DNA from 2 places in the Streptomyces sp. CWNU-52B genome. Region 1 is predicted to be linked to the other one. Evidence: riboswitches for the same ligand, from Rfam matches in the RefSeq annotation. Region 1 holds a riboswitch; the other holds the start of a gene.
What was found. A riboswitch is a leader RNA that binds a small molecule or an ion and turns the genes downstream of it on or off. The one in region 1 is predicted to bind glycine.
Positions count from the first base shown of each region.

Region 2: linked by a shared signal. The riboswitch ahead of gcvT (glycine cleavage system aminomethyltransferase GcvT) and the one ahead of gcvP (aminomethyl-transferring glycine dehydrogenase) in region 1 are both predicted to bind glycine.

Region 1 covers NZ_JBLFJV010000013.1:8,107-14,309, forward strand. Annotated here, with positions in the region: gene ACLVWQ_RS14990 (MerR family transcriptional regulator) at 154-786, shown strand; gene ACLVWQ_RS14995 (DNA polymerase IV) at 867-2,303, shown strand; gene ACLVWQ_RS15000 (PRC-barrel domain-containing protein) at 2,656-3,030, opposite strand; glycine riboswitch at 3,135-3,230, shown strand; gene gcvP (aminomethyl-transferring glycine dehydrogenase) at 3,417-6,203, shown strand, end outside.
Region 2 covers NZ_JBLFJV010000027.1:19,297-25,499, reverse strand. Annotated here, with positions in the region: gene ACLVWQ_RS24740 (enhanced serine sensitivity protein SseB) at 1-128, opposite strand, end outside; gene ACLVWQ_RS24735 (AAA family ATPase) at 221-889, opposite strand; glycine riboswitch at 1,123-1,243, shown strand; gene gcvT (glycine cleavage system aminomethyltransferase GcvT) at 1,415-2,542, shown strand; gene gcvH (glycine cleavage system protein GcvH) at 3,183-3,560, shown strand; gene glyA (serine hydroxymethyltransferase) at 3,608-4,870, shown strand; gene ACLVWQ_RS24715 (L-serine ammonia-lyase) at 4,971-6,203, shown strand, end outside.

The DNA of each region.
Region 1 (6,203 bases):
GCCCCGAGGGCATTCGGCTAGCCTTTCCCCGCGGTGGGGCACGAGAAACCACTCTTAGGGTGATTATCACCCGGCGTGCCGAGTGTGGCGATCGTTGACGCGCCCCTGGTGACTGCCTACCGTCGAGAAGGCAGGTCAAGGACGGAGGTCGGCGTGAGAAGCAGCGGCGACGGTACGGCTGGGGGTGCTCCCGGACACGGTCTGGGGGAGAGCGGCCCGTACCCGCTTCAGAGCAGCGCGGCCGATCACGTACAGCGGCCGAAGGCGGTGCCGGGGGACGGCGAGGTGGCGTCCGACGAGATCGGGTATCGCGGTCCCACGGCGTGTGCGGCCGCGGGGATCACCTATCGGCAGTTGGACTACTGGGCCCGGACCGGACTGGTCGAGCCGAGCGTGCGGCCCGCCCACGGGTCGGGGACGCAGCGGCTCTACAGCTTCCGTGACGTGGTCGTCCTGAAGATCGTCAAGCGGTTCCTCGACACGGGGGTCTCGCTGCAGAACATCCGCACCACGGTCCAGCACCTCACAGAGCGTGGATTCCGCGATCTGGAGCGGATGACGCTGATGAGCGACGGAGCCACCGTCTACGAGTGCTCCTCGCCCGACGAGGTCCACGCCCTGCTCCAGGGCGGCCAGGGCATCTTCGGCATCGCCGTGGGCGTGGTCTGGCGGGACGTGGAGAGAGCGCTCTCGCAGCTGCACGGGGAGCGGGTCGACACGGGCGAGACCCTGGTCCGACCCAACCCCGCGGACGAGCTGGCGAGGCGCCGCAACCGGGCCGTCTGAGCCTGGCGCACGCGGCGCCGCACCGGCCGTCCGAGCCGGCCGCCCTGGCATTGTCAGTGGCGTAGGGCAGCATCGGACCTGTGAGAACCGCGCCCACGATCCTGCATCTCGACATGGATGCCTTCTTCGCCTCGGCGGAGCAGGCGTCCAAGCCGAGCCTGCGCGGGAAAGCGGTCATCGTGGGCGGCCTGGGACCGCGGGGCGTGGTCTCCACCTGTTCGTACGAGGCACGGGTCTTCGGGGTGCATTCGGCGATGCCGATGGCCCAGGCCCGCCGCCTCGCGCCGAACGCGGCCTACCTCGTACCGCGCTTCGGGCTCTACCGGGAGATCAGCGAGCAGGTGATGGGGCTCCTGAGGGAGCTGTCGCCGCTGGTGGAGCCGCTGAGCCTGGACGAGGCGTTCGTGGACCTGGAGGCCGGGCGGACCGCCTGGGACGAGACGTCGGCGCGGCTGACCGCGGGGAAGTTGCGCGCGGACATCCGGGCCGTCACGGGGCTGACCGGATCCGTGGGGCTCGCGGCCTCCAAGATGCTCGCGAAGATCGCCTCCGAGCAGGCCAAGCCCGACGGGCTCGTACTGATAGAGCCGGGCACCGAGCGGGAGCTGCTGGCTCCCATGCCGGTGCGGATCCTGCCGGGTGTGGGGCCCGCCACGGGGGACCATCTGCGGCGGGGCGGGATCAGCACGGTCGGGGAGATCGCGGAGGCCGGCGAGGACGAGCTCGTACGGCTTCTGGGCAAGGCCCATGGAGTCGCGCTGTACGCCATGGCGCTGGCCCGCGACGAGCGGCCCGTGGTGGCCGAGCGGGACACCAAGTCGGTGTCCGTCGAGGACACGTACGACGTGGACATCCATGAGCGGGTGCGGGTGCGGATGGAGGTGCAGCGGCTGGCCGACCGGTGTGTCCAGCGGTTGCGGGGCGCGCATCTGTCGGGGCGGACCATCGTGCTGAAGGTGCGGCGGTACGACTTCTCCACGCTGACGCGTTCCGAGACGCTTCGGGGGCCCACGGACGACCCCGCGGTGGTGCGGGAGGCGGCTGCGCGGCTGCTGGAGTCCGTGGACACCACGGGGGGTGTGCGGCTGCTGGGGGTGGGGGTTTCGGGGCTGGCCGACTACACGCAGGAGGATCTCTTCGCGCAGGCGCGGGTTGGTGCGGCGGGGGAGGTGGAGTTGGAGCAGGCCGGTGCCGGTGCCGGTGTTGGTAGCGGCGTCGGTGCTGGTACCGGTGTCGGTGGGCAGGGGGTGGTTGAGGGCGTGGTGGCTGAGGAGCCGGTGGCGGAGCCCGTGGTGGAGCGGCAGTGGCGGGCGGGGCATGACGTTCGGCACAGCGAGTTCGGGCACGGGTGGGTGCAGGGGAGTGGGCTGGGGCGGGTGACTGTGCGGTTCGAGACGCCTGACTCGGGGCCGGGGCGGGTGAAGACGTTTCGGGTTGATGATCCTGCGTTGGAGGGGGCGGAGCCGTTGCCGTTGGTGTCGCCCGTGCGGGGGCCTGCGGCGCTTGGGGAGGAGTAGAGGGGTGGGGCTCGGTCTGGGTGGGGGTGTGGGGGCTGGGGTGTGGTTGTGCGTGCGGGTGCGTTGTGGCTGGTCGCGCAGTTCCCCGCGCCCCTAAAAGATTGCGCCGTTCCCCGCGCCCCTAAAGGCTTGCGCCGTTCCCCGCGCTCCTGAAGGACTGCGCCGTTGCCTGCGACCCCTGAAGGACTGCGCCGTTGCCTGCGACCCCTGAAGGACTGCGCCGTTGCCTGCGACCCCTGAAGGATTGAGCCGTTTCCCGCGGCCCCAGAGGACTGTGCCGTCCCCGCGGCCCTGCGGGATTGCGTCGTTCGCCGTCCTCCCGATGCGGCTGTGGCGGGGGCTGTCTTCCTGGTCAGGGAGGGTTTTCCTGGCCTGCCAGGTGGCCGAAGTCTCGGTCTGGGAACGGTGGGGGGCGGGAGGTGTCCAGGCCGTAGTGGTGGTAGAGCTGGAGTTCCTGTTCGGGGGAGAGGTGGCGGCCCACGCCGAAGTCCGGGGCGTCCTTGATCAGGGACCGTTCGAACGGGATGCGCAGCGATCCGCCGACCAGTTCGCTGGGGTCCAGGGGGACGAAGGCGTCCCGGCTGAACAGGCCGGTGCGGATGGCCGCCCACTCCGGTACGCCGGTCGCGTCGTCGAGATAGACCTCGTCGACGGTGCCGATCCTCGTGCCGTTGCGATCGAACGCCTTGCGGCCTATCAGGTTGCGCGGATCGATGTCGGTCTGCACGGGCCCTCCAGCTGCTCGCAACTCATCCGTAAGCACTACGAAAGAGCACTTTGAGGAGGGCGGCCACTCGAGGGAACCCCGCTGGTAGGCTGGGCAACGGCTGCTGACCCCGTGCGGGAGAGTCCTCCAGGCTTCATCGGAGGCGCCGAAGGAGCAAATCCTCCCCGGAATCTCTCAGGCACACGTACCGCACGGACGAGGTCACTCTGGAAAGCAGAGCGGTGTTCGAGCTTTTTGACGGCTTCCGCTCTCACCGACGGTGAAAGCCGGAGCGCCTTCACGGCGAGCCGGTGAAGCTCTCAGGTCGAGATGACAGAGGGGGAGGCCGTTCGGGCACCCACATCGTGGTGCCCCTCGAAGGTCGTCAGACCAGGAGGCCTCCCGCAATGACCACCCAACGCACTCCGCTCTCCGAGCTCGAACAGGGAATCCCGTTCGAGCAGCGCCACATCGGGCCCGACTCCGAGGCCCGCGCCAAGATGCTCGCGCAGGTGGGGTACGGCTCGCTGGACGAGCTGACGGCCACCGCCGTGCCGGATGTGATCAAGAACGCCGAGGCGCTGGCACTGCCGGACGCGCGCACCGAGGCCGAGGTGCTGGCCGAACTGCGCTCCCTCGCGGACCGCAACCAGGTGCTGGACTCCATGATCGGGCTCGGCTACTACGGGACGTTCACCCCGCCCGTCATCCTGCGCAACGTGATGGAGAGCCCGGCCTGGTACACCGCGTACACGCCCTACCAGCCGGAGATCTCGCAGGGGCGGCTCGAGGCCCTGCTGAACTTCCAGACCATGGTGGCCGACCTGACCGGTCTGCCGACCTCCGGTGCCTCGCTGCTCGACGAGAGCACCGCGGCCGCCGAGGCGATGGCGCTGTCGCGGCGCATGGGGAAGAACAAGAAGGGCCTCTTCCTCATCGACGCGGACACCATGCCGCAGACCGTCGCCGTGATCCGGACCCGTGCCGAACCCACCGGTGTCGAGGTCGTCGTCGCCGACCTGAGCGACGGCGTCCCCGCCGAGCTCGCCGAGCGCGAGATCAACGGCGTCCTCCTCCAGTACCCCGGCGCCTCCGGTGCCGTACGGGACCTCGCGCCCGTCGTCGAGCAGGCGCACGAGCTGGGCGCGATCGTCACCGTCGCCGCCGATCTGCTCGCCCTGACGCTGCTCACCTCGCCCGGTGAGCTGGGCGCCGACATCGCCGTCGGTACGACCCAGCGCTTCGGCGTGCCGATGGGCTTCGGCGGACCGCACGCCGGATACATGGCCGTACGGGAGAAGTTCGCGCGCAGCCTGCCCGGACGGCTCGTCGGCGTCTCGGTCGACGCCGACGGCAACAAGGCGTACCGGCTCGCCCTGCAGACGCGTGAGCAGCACATCCGCCGGGAGAAGGCGACCAGCAACATCTGTACGGCCCAGGTGCTGCTCGCCGTGATGGCCGGGATGTACGCCGTCTACCACGGACCCCAGGGGCTCAGGTCCATCGCACGGCGCACCCATCGCTACGCCACGATCCTCGCCGCGGGGCTGCGGGCGGGCGGTGTCGAGGTCGTCCACGAGGCGTACTTCGACACCCTCACCGTGCGGGTGCCGGGCCGGGCCGCCGAGACGCTGGAGGCCGCCCGCCGGGGCGGGGTCAACCTCCACCTTGTGGACGCGGACCACCTGTCCCTCTCCTGCGACGAGACGACCACCCGGGCCCAGCTGGGCGCCGTCTGGTCGGCGTTCGGGGTCGACGGCGACGTGGCCGCGCTGGACACCACGGCGCAGGACACGCTGCCGGACCCGCTGCTGCGCACCGACGAGTACCTCACGCACCCGGTCTTCCACCAGTACCGCTCGGAGACCGCGATGCTGCGCTACCTGCGCCGCCTCGCGGACCGCGACTACGCGCTCGACCGGGGCATGATCCCGCTCGGCTCGTGCACCATGAAGCTCAACGCGACCACCGAGATGGAGCCGGTCACCTGGCCGGAGTTCGGACAGCTGCACCCCTTCGCGCCCGCGGAACAGGCGCAGGGCTACCTTACGCTCATCCGTGAGCTGGAGGAGCGGCTCGCCGAGGTCACGGGCTACGACAACGTCTCGCTCCAGCCCAACGCCGGCTCGCAGGGCGAGCTGGCCGGCCTGCTGGCCGTCCGCGGCTACCACCGGGCGAACGGCGACGAGCAGCGCACCGTCTGCCTCATCCCGTCCTCCGCGCACGGCACGAACGCGGCCAGCGCCGTGATGGCCGGCATGAAGGTCGTCGTCGTGAAGACCGCCGAGGACGGCGAGATCGACGTCGAGGACCTGCGTGCCAAGATCGAGCGGCACCGCGACGAACTGTCCGTACTGATGATCACGTACCCCTCGACGCACGGGGTGTTCGAGGAGCACGTCGCCGGCATCTGCGCGCAGGTGCACGAGGCGGGCGGCCAGGTCTACGTGGACGGCGCCAACCTCAACGCGCTCGTCGGGCTTGCCAAGCCCGGACATTTCGGCGGCGACGTCTCGCACCTCAACCTGCACAAGACGTTCTGCATCCCGCACGGCGGCGGTGGCCCCGGCGTCGGCCCGGTCGGCGTGCGCGCCCACCTGGCGCCCTACCTGCCCAACCACCCGCTGCAGCCCGCAGCGGGCCCCGAGACGGGCGTGGGGCCGGTCTCAGCGGCTCCCTGGGGCTCCGCGGGCATCCTGCCGATCTCCTGGGCGTACGTCCGTCTCATGGGCGGTGAGGGGCTCAAGCGGGCCACGCAGGTCGCCGTCCTCAGCGCCAACTACGTGGCCAAGCGTCTCGAACCGCACTACCCGGTCCTCTACACGGGTCCCGGCGGCCTGGTGGCGCACGAGTGCATCATCGATCTGCGGCCGCTGACCAAGGCGACCGGCGTGAGTGTCGACGACGTCGCCAAGCGGCTCATCGACTACGGGTTCCACGCGCCGACCATGTCGTTCCCGGTGGCAGGCACGCTGATGATCGAGCCCACCGAGAGCGAGGACCTCACCGAACTCGACCGGTTCTGCGAGGCGATGATCGCCATCCGCGCGGAGATCGAGAAGGTCGGCTCGGGCGCGTGGGCGGCGGACGACAACCCGCTGCGCAACGCCCCGCACACGGCGGCCGCGCTCGGCGGCGCGTGGGAGCACGCGTACAGCCGCGAGGAGGCCGTCTTCCCTGCGGGGGTCTCGGCG
Region 2 (6,203 bases), on a different contig from region 1:
AGGGAGGCGGCGAGCACCTCCTCCAACTCGTTGCCGGGCCAGCCGGCGTGCGGGTGGGGGTACGCCTGTGCCGGAAAGTCCCGCGCCGCGAAGTCCTGCGCCGGAATGTCCTGTGCTGGGAAGTCCATCTCTACCGCCTGCTCGAACCGCCGTGTGCGGTTGACGAGGCTACGCGCCCGCGTCCCCGTCCGCCGCACCTGTCCACCGCACCGGGCCCGGCTCAGCCGCCGAAGTCGATGCGCCGCAGGACGTCCGCGGCAGCCCGGTCGACGAGCACCGCGGAACCGCAGCCCTCCGGGAGGTCGCCCTTCTCCACGGACCTCAGCAGCCGGGCCACCGCGCCGCGGTGCCGCGCGAACGCGTACCGCGAGACCCCCCGGCCGCGCTCGCGCTGGCCGTCCAGGGCCGTGCCCGGGTCGACGTCGAGCAGCAGCAGATGCAGGGTGCCGCCGCGGCGCCGCGCGTCCCGGGCGAGCCAACTGCGCACCCAGGCCTGCGTACCGCAGTCGTGCACGACGACGCCCTCACCGGAGCGCAGGGCCCGGCGCAGGCCCGCGTAGTGCGCGGCGCGGACCAGGGGCCGGTAGACCGCGTACGGCAGGAAGCGGGCGAGGCGGCCGTCCCAGCGGTCGCGGGTGTCCTGGGAGTCGACGCGCCGGCCGGTCACCGCACGGCGCATCAGGGTCGACTTCCCGCTGCCCGGCAGGCCCGTGACGACCACCACGTCGGCCGGTCCGAAGCGCAGACCGTGCGGACTGTGCCCCGCGCGCGACCGCAGATCGCGGACGACGGGCACCGGAAGCGGACCGCACGTCTCCCTGGCCGGGGCGGGTGGCTGCTTCGGCAGCGCGATGCCCGTGGTGGTCGCGTACGCCGTGGTCCTGTTCACCCTGATCGTCCTCCCCTTGGGGTCGGCAGACCCATCCCCCGTCGAGTGTAAAGAGAAGGTAATGCGCTGGTCCCCCTGTTTCTGTTCTTGTCCTGCCACAGCCCCGTCACAGATCACCGTCGACGCCCCTGCCACACCCCTGCCCCCTGTCCGGACACCGTGCGGACACCACGCGGCCCCCCGGTGAGGCCGGAGCGTGCAATGATGTGCCCGCCAACTGCATACCGGCCGCTTGAATCCGCGCGGGAGAGTTCCGGGGACATGTACACGTAGGTGTACGAGTACGAGTACCCGGGCGCCGAAGGAGCAAGTCCCTCCCTTGAATCTCTCAGGCCCCGTTACCGCGCGGGCGAGGCACATCTGAAAAGCGGGCCGTCCCCTGGCAGTCAGGGCGCCGGCTCCACCCAAGGTGCAAGTCAGTGACCACCACGTCCGCCGTAACCGGCCGTGGTCACGGCGAACCTCTCAGGTTCCGATGACAGATGGGGAGGAACGACCTCGCCGTCATGCCTTGGGAGCCCTACCGTGAGCAGCAACGCCACCGTTGAACCGCGCCGCACCGCGCTCGATGCCCTGCACCGTTCGCTGGGCGCGACGATGACCGACTTCGCCGGCTGGGACATGCCCCTGCGGTACGGGTCCGAGCGCGACGAACACCTCGCCGTGCGCGGCCGCGCCGGTCTCTTCGACCTCTCCCACATGGGCGAGATCACCGTGAGCGGGCCGCAGGCCGCCGCGCTCCTCGACCACGCGCTGGTCGGCAACATCGGCGGGGTGAAGACCGGCCGCGCCCGCTACACCATGATCTGCCGGGCCGACGGCGGCATCCTCGACGACCTGATCGTCTACCGGCTCGCCGACACCGAGTACCTGATCGTGGCGAACGCCTCCAACGCCCAGGTGGTCCTGGACGCCCTCGTGGAGCGCGCCGAGGGCTTCGACGCCGAGGTGCGCGACGACCGGGACGCGTACGCGCTGCTCGCCGTGCAGGGCCCGGAGTCTTCCGGCATCCTGCAGTCCCTCACCGACGCCGACCTGGCCGGCCTGAAGTACTACGCGGGCCTGCCCGGCACGGTCGCCGGTGTCCCGGCCCTGATCGCGCGCACCGGCTACACCGGCGAGGACGGCTTCGAGCTGTTCGTGGCCCCGGCCGACGCGGAGAAGCTGTGGCAGGCGCTGACCGACGCGGGGGCCGCGGCCGGGCTCATCCCCTGCGGGCTCTCCTGCCGGGACACGCTGCGCCTGGAGGCGGGCATGCCGCTGTACGGGCATGAGCTGAGCACCGCGCTCACGCCGTTCGACGCGGGGCTCGGCCGGGTCGTGAAGTTCGAGAAGGAGGGCGACTTCGTGGGCCGCGAGGCGCTGTCCGCGGCCGCCGCCCGCGCCGAGTCGCAGCCGCCGCGCGTGCTGGTCGGCCTGGTCGCCGAGGGCCGCCGGGTGCCGCGCGCGGGGTACCCCGTCGTGGCCGACGGCGCGGTCGTCGGCGAGGTCACCTCCGGCGCGCCCTCGCCGACGCTCGGCAAGCCGATCGCGATGGCGTACGTCGACGCCGCGCACGCCGCGCCGGGCACCTCCGGTGTGGGCGTGGACATCCGGGGCAGCCACGAGCCGTACGAGGTCGTGGCCCTCCCGTTCTACCGGCGCCCGGCCTGACGCTGGCCCACGAGCCCCGGACGCCGCTCCGGCGGACCGGGCTCGGGCCGGACGCCTGGGCCGCCCGACGCCGGCCGGCGGCCGTCGGGCGGGCGGACGGTTGGACGGTCGGCCAGAATGCACGGGTCGATCGAGATCGGTCGTCAGGCATCAACCGGAAGACACCACTCGGCCGGAATCCGTCAGCCGCCCCGGCCGACGACCACCGACCGACACCCTTCGACCGGGCGCCGGCCGGAAAACGTCAGCTGGACGACGCCGGTCGGCCGGAGTCGGCCGGCCGGGATCGGTCACCCGACTCCGGCCGGTGGACACCGGCCGACGCTCTCCGGCGGACGCCCGGCCGGAGGGTGTCGGCCGGAGACGTCGGTCACGGCTCCGGCCGAAGACATCGGACGGCGTCAGCCGGAAGGCGTCGGTCGGAAGGCGTCGGTCGGTCGGCGTCAGCCGGGAAGCTTCGGCCGGTACCCTCCGGTCGGCGCCGGTCGGAGCACCGGTCGGTATCGGAAGCGGTATCGGGCCGTGAGCGGCGGAGGCGACTCCGTTCCGTGCGCGGCAGAAGTGACCCCGGGCACATCCGCCCAGCTCACTCCCCCTCCCGTTGCATCAGCACTCCCCCTCGTGAAGGAGAATTCAGGCCATGAGCAACCCCCAGCAGCTGCGCTACAGCAAGGAGCACGAGTGGCTGTCGGGCGCCGAGGACGGCGTCTCGACGGTCGGCATCACGGAGCACGCGGCCAACGCGCTCGGCGACGTGGTGTACGTCCAGCTCCCGGAGGTCGGTGCCACCGTGACCGCGGGCGAGACCTGCGGCGAGCTGGAGTCGACGAAGTCGGTGAGCGACCTGTACTCACCCGTCACCGGTGAGATCACCGAGATCAACCAGGACGTCGTGGACGACCCCGCGCTCGTGAACACCGCCCCCTTCGAGGGCGGCTGGCTCTTCAAGGTGCGGGTGGCGGACGAGCCGAAGGACCTGCTCTCCGCCGACGAGTACACCGAGTTCTCCGGCTCCTGACGCCGGACGACAGACGACCGCCGACCGACACCAAGGACTCCTCACCGATGTCGCTTCTGAACACTCCCCTGCACGAACTCGACCCGGACGTCGCCGCCGCCCTCGACGCCGAACTGCACCGTCAGCAGTCCACCCTCGAGATGATCGCCTCGGAGAACTTCGCCCCGGTCGCGGTCATGGAGGCCCAGGGCTCGGTCCTCACCAACAAGTACGCCGAGGGCTACCCGGGCCGCCGCTACTACGGCGGCTGCGAGCACGTCGACGTCGCCGAGCAGATCGCGATCGACCGGGTCAAGGAGCTGTTCGGCGCCGAGTACGCCAACGTCCAGCCGCACTCGGGCGCCTCCGCCAACCAGGCCGCGCTCTTCGCGCTCGCCCAGCCCGGTGACACCATCCTCGGTCTCGACCTGGCCCACGGCGGCCACCTGACCCACGGGATGCGGCTGAACTTCTCCGGCAAGCAGTTCGACGTGGTGGCCTACCACGTGGACGACGCCGGGCTCGTCGACATGGCCGAGGTCGAGCGGCTCGCCAAGGAGCACCGCCCGAAGGTGATCATCGCGGGCTGGTCGGCGTACCCGCGGCAGCTGGACTTCGCCGAGTTCCGCCGGATCGCGGACGCGGTCGAGGCCTACCTGTGGGTCGACATGGCGCACTTCGCGGGCCTGGTCGCGGCCGGTCTCCACCCGAACCCGGTGGAGCACGCCGACGTGGTCACCTCCACCACCCACAAGACGCTCGGCGGGCCCCGCGGCGGGATCATCCTCGCCAAGAAGGCCTTCGCCAAGAAGCTGAACTCGTCCGTCTTCCCGGGCTTCCAGGGCGGCCCCCTGGAGCACGTGATCGCGGCCAAGGCGGTCTCCTTCAAGGTCGCCGCCTCGGCGGAGTTCAAGGAGCGCCAGCACCGTACGGTCGACGGCGCGCGGATCCTCGCCGAGCGGCTGACCGCCGCCGACGCCCGCGCGGCCGGGGTGAACGTGCTCTCCGGCGGCACGGACGTCCATCTGATCCTGGTCGACCTGCGCGAGTCCGAGCTGGACGGGCAGCAGGCGGAGGACCGGCTCCACGAGGTCGGCATCACGGTCAACCGCAACGCCGTCCCGAACGACCCGCGCCCCCCGATGGTCACCTCGGGCCTGCGGATCGGCACCCCCGCCCTGGCGACCCGCGGCTTCACGGCCGAGGACTTCACCGAGGTCGCGGACGTCATCGCGGAGACCCTCAAGCCGTCCTACGACGCGCCGGCGCTCAAGGCCCGGGTGACCGCCCTGGCGGACAAGCACCCGTTGTACCCCGGTCTGGGCAAGTAGTTCCGTTACGCACGGGGTCGCGCACACTGGAAGGTGTGCGCGACACCCCGCACGGCCGGCCCCAGCCCCCTCTCGCTCCACCCTGTTCTGAGGAGTCACCGTGGCCATCTCGGTCTTCGACCTGTTCTCGATCGGCATCGGCCCGTCCAGCTCCCACACGGTCGGCCCGATGCGCGCGGCCCGTATGTTCGCGCACCGCCTGCGCACCGAGGAACTGCTGGCCCCCGTGACCTCGGTCCGCGCCGAGCTGTACGGCTCCCTGGGCGCGACCGGGCACGGCCACGGAACGCCCAAGGCGGTACTGCTCGGCCTGGAGGGCGCCTCGCCCCGCACGGTGGACGTCGAGGGCGCCGACGACCGGGTCGAGAAGATCAAGTCGTCGGGCCGGCTCGACCTGCTCGGTGAGCACGAGATCGACTTCTCCTTCGACGACGACCTGCTGCTGCACCGCCGCAAGACGCTGCCGTACCACGCGAACGGCATGACGCTGTGGGCGTACGACGCCTCGGGCGCCGAGCTGCTGTCGAAGACGTACTACTCGGTGGGCGGCGGTTTCGTCGTCGACGAGGACGCGGTGGGCGAGGACCGCATCAAGCTGGACGACACGGTGCTGAAGTACCCCTTCCGCACGGGCGACGAGCTGCTGCGGCTGGCGCGGGAGACGGGCCTGTCCATCTCGGCCCTGATGCTGGAGAACGAGCTGGCCTGGCGCACCGAGGAGGAGATCCGCGAGGGGCTCCTCGGCATCTGGCGCGTGATGCAGGCGTGCGTGTCGCGCGGCATGTCCCGCGAGGGCATCCTGCCCGGCGGCCTCAGGGTCCGCCGCCGCGCGGCCATGTCGGCCCGCCAGCTGCGCGCCGAGGGCGACCCGGCGGCGCACGCCATGGAGTGGATCACGCTGTACGCGATGGCGGTGAACGAGGAGAACGCGGCGGGCGGCCGCGTCGTGACCGCCCCCACCAACGGCGCCGCGGGCATCATCCCGTCGGTCCTGCACTACTACGTCAACTTCATAGCGGGCGCGGCCTCCGAGGAGGAGAAGGACGACGGCGTCGTACGCTTCCTGCTCGCCGCGGGAGCCATCGGCATGCTCTTCAAGGAGAACGCCTCCATCTCGGGCGCCGAGGTCGGCTGCCAGGGCGAGGTCGGCTCGGCCTGCTCGATGGCGGCCGGCGCCCTCGCCGAGGTGCTCGGCGGCAGCCCCGAACAGGTGGAGAACGCCGCGGAGATCGGCATGGAGCACAACCTCGGCCTCACCTGCGACCCGGTCGGCGGCCTCGTCCAGATCCCCTGCATCGAGCGCAACGGCATGGCCGCGGTGAAGGCCGTGACG